Regions from separate parts of the Pseudomonas sp. GW821-FHT11D10 genome, predicted to be linked through region 1. Evidence: riboswitches for the same ligand, from Rfam matches in the RefSeq annotation. Region 1 holds a riboswitch; the other holds the start of a gene.
The links. A riboswitch is a leader RNA that binds a small molecule or an ion and turns the genes downstream of it on or off. The one in region 1 is predicted to bind cobalamin.
Positions count from the first base shown of each region.

Region 2: linked by a shared signal. The riboswitch ahead of cobW (cobalamin biosynthesis protein CobW) and the one ahead of AC1RT4_RS23160 (TonB-dependent receptor plug domain-containing protein) in region 1 are both predicted to bind cobalamin.

Region 1 covers NZ_JBXARR010000009.1:35,891-40,081, forward strand. The annotation lists gene AC1RT4_RS23145 (DoxX family protein) at 1-27, opposite strand, end outside; gene AC1RT4_RS23150 (LysR family transcriptional regulator) at 201-1,118, shown strand; gene AC1RT4_RS23155 (alpha/beta fold hydrolase) at 1,192-2,100, shown strand; cobalamin riboswitch at 2,166-2,371, shown strand; gene AC1RT4_RS23160 (TonB-dependent receptor plug domain-containing protein) at 2,465-4,191, shown strand, end outside.
Region 2 covers NZ_JBXARR010000001.1:814,612-818,802, forward strand. The annotation lists gene AC1RT4_RS03880 (CbtA family protein) at 1-375, opposite strand, end outside; gene AC1RT4_RS03885 (CbtB domain-containing protein) at 387-584, opposite strand; cobalamin riboswitch at 707-928, opposite strand; cobalamin riboswitch at 1,837-2,046, shown strand; gene cobW (cobalamin biosynthesis protein CobW) at 2,146-3,219, shown strand; gene cobN (cobaltochelatase subunit CobN) at 3,223-4,191, shown strand, end outside.

The sequences.
Region 1 (4,191 bases):
GGTAGCGAGGTTTGCGGAAGACGTCATCAGGGCATTTCCTTCAATGAGGGTGCGATTCGACCTGAATCGCCCCGGTGAAGAAATGTTGCGCCTGGCCTGCTCATCTGAATAGCCGACTAATTTAGATCATTAGTGTCGATAAAATAGATAAGCTGCTCACCTCAGACGAAGGACTTCAATCGTAATTCGAGGAACCCGGCATGATCTCCGACCCAGGCACACCGACGCTCGACCAACTGCGCGTCTTCCTCACCGTCGTGGAAGTCGGCAGTTTTGCAGGGGCTGCGCGCAAGCTTCACCGGGCCACTTCGGTGATCAGCTATTCGATCGCCAACCTTGAAATGCAGCTGGGCGTGACGCTTTTTGATCGCCAGACCACCCGTAAACCGCAACTCACCGAAGCCGGGCGCACCGTGCTGGCCGAAGCCCGGACCATCGCCAACGGCGTGCATGGCCTGCGCGCCAAGGTCAAAGGCCTGCTTCAGGGGCTCGAAGCCGAGGTTCATGTGGTACTCGACGTGATGCTCCCCGCCGAACGGATCGTGGACGCGCTCAAGGCCTTTCAAGAGGAATTCCCCACGGTCGCTCTGCACTTGCACATGGAGGCCCTCGGCGCCGTGACCGAGCGAGTGATCAACCGCAACGCGGTCATCGGCGTGAGCGGCCCCATGAATGAGAGCATCGACGGTCTTGAAAGAATCGGCGCCGGCAACGTCGAGTTGATCCCCGTCGCCGCGCCGAATCATCCGCTGGCCTTGGCCGAACAGAATGCGCCGGGGGCCGGACGCGAGTTCACGCAACTGGTCTTGTCCGACCGCTCGGAACTGACCAAGGGCAAGGAGTTCGCGGTGCTCAGCAACCGCACCTGGCGGCTGGCGGATCTGGGTGCCAAGCACATGTTGCTGCGTGAAGGCATTGGCTGGGGCAACATGCCGACGCCGATGATCCAGGAAGATCTGGACAGCGGCCGGCTCGTGCCACTGAACCTGCCGGAGTACACCAGCGGCAAATACCCCTTCAGCATCATCTACCGCTCGGACCTGCCACCGGGGCCGGCGGCGCGATGGTTGATCGAGCGTTTTGTTCAACAAGGCGCGGCGCTGCAGGCAACCCGTTAAGCAGCGGCTGAAATGCACATCAAAACAGGACAAAGCCGTCTACGCTCCAGCCACCCCCTCTGGAGTGAACGCCATGATCCGCGCCCTGCTCACCGCTTCCCTGCTGCTGGCCCTGAGTGTTCCGGCCCATGCCGACGTGACGCCCTTCCCCGCTTCGTTCCGCACTCAGGACATCGCCGTGGACGGTGCAAAAATTCACACGCGCATCGGCGGCAAAGGCCCGGCGGTGGTGCTGTTGCATGGTTTTGGCGACACCGGTGATATGTGGGCGCCGCTGGCGGCGGATCTGGCGAAGGATCACACCGTGGTGGTGCCGGATTTGCGGGGCATGGGCCTGTCGTCGATTCCCGCCGATGGTTACGACAAGAAGACTCAGGCCGGTGACATTCGTGCGGTGCTGGCTTCGCTGGGCATCGAGCATTCGGTGGTGGTCGGTCATGACATCGGCACCATGGTCGCCTTCGCCTACGCCTCGCGGTATCCGCAGCAGACCGATCGCCTGGTGGTGATGGACGCGCCCGTTCCGGGGATCCCGCCGTGGAACGAAATCGTTCGCTCGCCGATGCTCTGGCATTTCGATTTCGGTGGACCGGATGCAGAACGGCTGGTGGCCGGGCGTGAGCGCATCTACCTCGACCGCTTCTGGAACGAGTTCGCCGGCGACCCGAAAAAGGTCGACGAAGCCACCCGCCAACACTACGCCAAACTCTACGCCCGGCCCGGCGCCATGCACGCGGCGTTCGCCCAGTTCCGCGCGATCCGCCAGGACGCCGTGGACAACGAAGCATCGATGAAGACCAAACTGAAAATGCCGGTGCTGGCGGTCGGCGGCGAAAAATCCTTCGGCAACAATGAAGCCATCGTGATGCGCAATGCCGCCGACAACGTCACCGAAGTGGTGATTGCCGGCGCGGGGCATTGGCTGATGGAGGAAGCGCCCGTCGAAACCACTCAAGCGATTCGCAGATTTATCGCGCAGTAACCTGCAAAGAGCCCTCGTCATCCTCGACACGTGCGGGTAGTTGACGCACGCCCACCCGAGTGTTCAGATGCCGCCCTGTTTCAGGTGTCCCATGCCGCCGTGCATGGGGTGAAACGGGAAACCGGTACGTTCCTTTCGAACAAGTCCGGTGCTGCCCCCGCAACGGTAGGCGCGTGATGCTTTCGACACACCACTGTGGCCAGACGGCCATGGGAAGGTGAAAGCGTCCATACGCGCGAGCCCGGAGACCGGCCTGAGATGTCTGTTTGGCAAAATCCTGCGGTGGGCGGGCATGGGCCGGTGTCGGCGTGTGCGCGATGCCTTCTCCTGCATGCTCTTCTGCGAAGATCCTTTCGAGAAGACGATGATCAAACCTTTCAACACTCCGGCTCCATCCCTGTTATTCGGCTGTCTGTTCAGCCCCCTGTTGCTGGCGGATGACACGCCGCTCGAACTCCATCAGCAAATCGTTTCCGCGCCGTCCGTGGAGTCCACCACCGTGGCCGACATGGCGCAGTTCGGCAGCAAGGTCGAGATCGTCACCCGCGAGCAGATCGAACGCGCCGGCCCCAGCGCCGATGTCAGCCGGGTGATGCAGATGTTCATTCCCGGCCTGTACGTCGCGCCGAAAAACGGTCCGTTCGACTACGGCACTTATTCGCTGCTGGGCGGGCGCAACGACGACACGCTGATCCTGCTCGACGGCGTGCGCCTGAACAATCGCCTGTACGGCGGTTTGTACCTGGACACCTTGCCGGCCAACGCCATCGAGCGCATCGAAGTGCTCAAGGGTGGGCAAAGCCTGTTGTTCGGCACCCAAGCGGTGTCGGGCGTGATCAACATCGTCACCCGCAGCCCGCAGAGCCGAAAAGCGTCCGGCGAAGTGAACATGGGCCTGGACACCTTCGGCGGCACTACCAGAGATGCGCGGGTCGAGAACATTTTCAGCAACGGTTTCGGCGATCTGGGTTTGCTGGCCTACGTCAGCCATAACGTCTCGGACGGCTATCAACCGTTTCGCAATCGCGACCTGAAAAACGTCACCGAAAAGAAGCGCGCCTATGAAGTCACGACCTTCGGCGGCAAGGCGATTCAGTCCTTCGGCGATGACAAACGCCTGGAGCTGTTCTACCAGTACGCTGACGCCAACCTCGATTTCGCCCGCCCGGTCGACAACCACAAGACCACCAACGACCGCATCCAGCAGATCGCCACGGCAACCTTCGAACAGACGCTCAACGAGCGCCTGAGCTACTTCGTCAAAGGTCATATCAACGACTGGGACACCCGCTACACGCGCATCAACAACACCGCCAATGGCGGCACCCGAACCATCAACCACAACGACTACTGGGGTTTCACCGACTGGGGCGTCCAGGCCGAAGGCAAGGCTGAATTGCCCGGCGGGCATGTGCTGGTGTTCGGTACGGACAACCAGTGGTTCAAGGGTCAGGACGATGTGCTGACCATCGACAACGACAAGGCCGAAGCCCACGCGCTCTATACCCAACTGCGCCCGCAGTTCGACGCCCTGCCCGACTGGCACCCGAGCATCGGCATCCGTCACGAAGCCATGGGCGGTGGCGACAGCGCCACGGTCGGCATGCTCACTTCGCTGTATGACCTCAATGAAAACTGGTCTGTGCGCGGGCAATACGGCACGGCTTACAAACTGCCGAACGCCGAGCAGTTGTTCGTCAACGAACCGGGCGACGAGTTGGGCAACCGTAATCTGAAACCGGAGAAAAGCCGCAACGCCGAGCTCGGTCTGGATTACAAGGGCCTGCTGCTCGACCGCGAGTTCAGCGCCAGCGTCACCCTGTTCAAACGCAAGATCGATGACCTGATCACCCTCGACGACATCCAGTGGGTCAACGGCCAGGGCCGGGTGCAGATGCGCGGTTTCGAGGCGGACGCGAAACTGGCGCTCAACGAGCAATGGAGCCTGCAGGCCGACATGACCCGCAACCTCACCGAGTCGCGCGCAGGCGTCACGCTGAACGATGTGCCGAGCTTCTTCGCCCGTTCGCGAATTGGCTATGAGTCGGTCGACCGGATGTGGGGCGCCGGCGGTGCGATCCGTTACATCCG
Region 2 (4,191 bases), on a different contig from region 1:
CAGGCCCATGGTCGGGGCGAGTACGAAGGTCGCATAACCGGCCAGCCCCCAGAGCAGGCCTTGCGAGGTTTTGGTCGGCGCACGCAGGGTGTACAGACCCGCCAGCATCAGGGCAAAACCCACGGCTACGACCAGATTGCCGCCGGTGGTGGACACCACGCGCTGCCAACCGTCTTCCGGCTCCCAGGCTTCGGCATCGTGGGTGTGGGCGGCGGTGCCGGCAGCGTGTTCGTGAACTTCGGCCACCGGCTCGGCTTTCTCGAAGGTTTCGGCCTGCAGAATCAGCGGCGAAACCCAGAAGCTTTGCAGCAACGTCAGGAGCAGGGCGGCCAGAAGGCCGGTGAAACCTGCGGTCTGCGCAATACGCTTGATCATGTCGTCAGGTCTCAGTGGCACGGGAACGCGGCGCTGTGGCGGGTATCGTGGGCGGCGTTGTGCACCGCTTCGATGTGCGAGAAACCGGCGAAATACACGAGGCACGCACCGAGGATCGACGCGCAGACGGCGGCGGTCAGGCGTTGGCTCAGGGTGGTAGTGCTGGAGATCTTGTCCGAATTGCTGCCGGTGCTGCTGATGATCGACATGGCGCTTCCCTCTGGAGTGTCAGCGGGTGAATTGAGCGCATGAAAACCCCTGCGGCCGGGCACGCAGAGGTTCGAACAGCGCCCGCCCACCGCGGGTTTGTTATGTTCAGTGGCGCAAGGATGCGCACTGTGTGTTGCGGGCCGGTCTCCGGGCTCACGAGGGGTTGGCGTCTGGCCGACCTGCAAGCGTCACCTTCCCATGCCTGTGGGCACAGTGGATCTGACGCTTCGCTCGCTTACCGTTGCGGGGGCAGCACCGGACTGACATGGCTTTAGAGTAAAGCACATGATTCACCGGTTTCCCGTTTCACCCTGTGAAGGGCACCCGTAACAAGTTGTGTAGGAGACCATGGGTTGGGGATTTTAGTCAATTTTGTGGGCAGATCCGTTGCTGCGGTAACGGCCACTTAGGGTTCCGCCCTTACGGCGGGTCACTTTTGGCAAACGCCCCAAAAGTAACCAAAAGGTCTTTAACCCTGACGTACGGCCCCTCGCTGAGGCTCGGGGTTCCTTCGCTCCGGGATCGATCCGGGGGCATCGCCTACGGTTTGCTTCGCTGCACCTCCTCTCGATGCATGCGGCTGCGCCGCACGGTCGCTGCGCTCCCACCCCCGGATCAATCCCTCCACTCAGCCTGCCGACGGGCCCTGCGATCAAAAGCTTTACTCGAGCTAACGCTCATCGTTTTGAGTGGGGGGAGCAGGGCGTGTTCGGCTTTGGTTTTGTGGTGGGGTTACCCCTCACCCCAGCCCTCTCCCCTAGGAGAGGGAGCCGATTTGTGGGCTTTTCAAAACTTGAGTTCGACGCGGTATCGCACGTCGGCGAACCTCTCCCAAACCACTCGATCAGTTCCCTCTCCCTCCGGGAGAGGGCTAGGGTGAGGGAGCTCTTGATCTGGCTTTTGCTCTGGCTTTTGCTCTGGCTCTGGCTCTTGATTTTTTGCCCCTTCGGCAGGCCGAGCGGAGGTGTTCATCAGGGGGTAGGCGCGCAGCGCCGTGCGGCGAAGCCGCATACATCGAGAGGAGGTGCAGCGAAGCAAACCGTAGGCGATGCCCCCTGATGGACACCGTAGCGAGGGAACACTGAGCCTAGGCGAAGTGCCGTACGCCGGGGCAAAAGCCTTTTGGTTCCTTTTTGGCGTTTGAAAAAGGGACTCGCTGTAAGAGCGAAACCGCCAGCGGCAGCACCCGAAGCAACGGATATGCCCCCAATCCCAAAATCCACCAACCATTGACCCATCACGAACCCATGCGTAGCCTTGCGCTTTCGAGGTTCTTCGGCCCACGCCGAAGCTAAGAAGGGAACGCGGTCCAAGCCGCGGCTGCCCCCGCAACTGTGAACGGTGCTGTTCGCTGCCACGCCACTGCCAACTCAATCCAGAGCCAGCGGGAAGGCGCAGCGAATACCGGGCCAAGACCCGAACACCGTCAGCCAGGAGACCTGCCTCGTCACAGATTCTCACTTTCAACCGGGCGGGGTGATCCGGTGGCGAACTCTCCAGGCACGCACCCGCGTCGCCGGTCTCGTCCCGTATGCCCGCCACCTTGCCAAAGGGCATCCGATGAAAACACTGGCCAAACTCCCCGTCACCATCGTCACCGGCTTCCTCGGCTCGGGCAAAACCACCTTGCTGCGGCACATGCTCGACAATGCTCAGGGCCGCCGCATCGCGGTGATCGTCAACGAGTTTGGCGAGCTGGGCATCGACGGTGAAATCCTCAAGCAATGCACCATCGGCTGCACCGAAGAAGAAGCCACCGGCCGCGTCTACGAACTGGCCAACGGCTGCCTGTGCTGCACGGTTCAGGAAGAGTTCTTCCCGGTAATGCGCGAACTGGTGGCCCGTCGCGGCGATCTCGACCACATCCTGATCGAAACCTCGGGCCTGGCCCTGCCAAAGCCGCTGGTGCAAGCCTTCCAGTGGCCGGAAATCCGCAGCGCCTGCACCGTTGACGCGGTGATCACCGTGGTCGACAGCCCGGCCGTGGCCGCCGGCACCTTCGCCGCGTTCCCGGATCAGGTCGACGCCCAGCGCAAACTCGATCCGAACCTGGACCACGAATCGCCGCTGCACGAACTGTTCGCCGACCAACTGGCCAGCGCCGATCTGGTGATCCTCAACAAGGCCGACCAGACCAGCCCTGAAGACCTCGCGCGCGTCCGTCTCGAAGTCGCCGAAGAACTGCCGCCAGCAGTGAAAATCATCGAAGCCAGCAACGGTCGTCTGCCGCTGGACGTGTTGATTGGCCTCGGCGCAGGTTCCGAAGAACACATCGACAGCCGCCACAGCCATCACGATCACCACCACGGTGAAGGCGATGACGATCACGACGATCACGATCACGACGCCTTCGACTCGATCTCCATCGAACTGCCGCAAGCCGACGAAAGCCTGCTGCTCGACGCACTGACGCAACTGGTGGTTCAGCACGGCATCCTGCGGGTCAAAGGCTTCGCGGCGATCCCGAACAAGCCGATGCGTCTGCTGATCCAGGGCGTGGGCACGCGTTTCGACAAGCACTTCGACCGTCAGTGGGGCGCCGATGAGGCACGTGTGACGCGTCTGGTGTTGATCGGTCAGGCACTGGACGCGGCCCAGCTCGAAGCGCAACTGCGCGCTGCGCTCAGCGTTTAAGCCATGCACCTGCTCAGGACCCAGCCCGGCGGTTTCGTGTCGGATGACAACATTGCCGACCTTGGACAAACCCCCGCCGAGCTGGTGATCCTGTGCAGCGGCGATTCCAGCCTCGCGCTGCTCGCCGAAGCCGCGCAGCAACTGCCCGAGGATTACCCGAGCGTGCGGCTGGCCAACCCGATGCAGGTGCAGAACCATGCGTCGGTCGACTTGTACGTCGATGAAGTGCTGCGCCACGCCAAGGTCATTCTGATCTCGTTGCACGGCGGCATCGCTTATTGGCGTTATGGCGTCGAGCGGCTGGTCGAGCTGTCCGAGCGTGGCGTGCAGGTGATTCTGGTGCCGGGCGATGACCGTCCTGACCCGGAGCTCAGTGACTTGAGCACCGTGGGCGCCGAGGATCGCGACCGGCTCTGGCAGTTTTTGCGTCAGGGCGGCATGGGCAACGCGCTGGACTTTTTCCGTTGCCTGGCCAATCGCTGGCTGGCGCGGGATTACGTGTGGGGCGAGCCGCAGACGCTGCCGCGCACGGCGATTTATCACCCGAACCAAAACACCGCCGCACTGAGCGACTGGCAAGCCGATTGGCTGCCCGGTCAACCGGTCGCGGCGGTGTTGTTTTATCGCTCGCATTTGCAAGCGGCGAACACGGCGTTTATCGACGTGTTCTGCCAACGGCTTCAGGCAGCCGGACTCAATCCGCTGCCGATCGCCGTGGCCAGTTTGAAAGAGCCCGGCTGCCTGTCGGTGGTCGAGGACTGGCTGGATGAGGTCGAAGCGTCGGTGATTCTGAACACCACCGGTTTCGCCCAGTCCAGCCCGGAAGCACCGCATCTGCGGCCATTCCGTCGAAATATTCCGGTGATCCAGGCGATCTGCGCCCAGGACAACGAACCCGGCTGGCGCGAGAGCGAGCAGGGCCTCGGTCCGCGGGATCTGGCGATGCACATCGCATTACCGGAGCTCGACGGC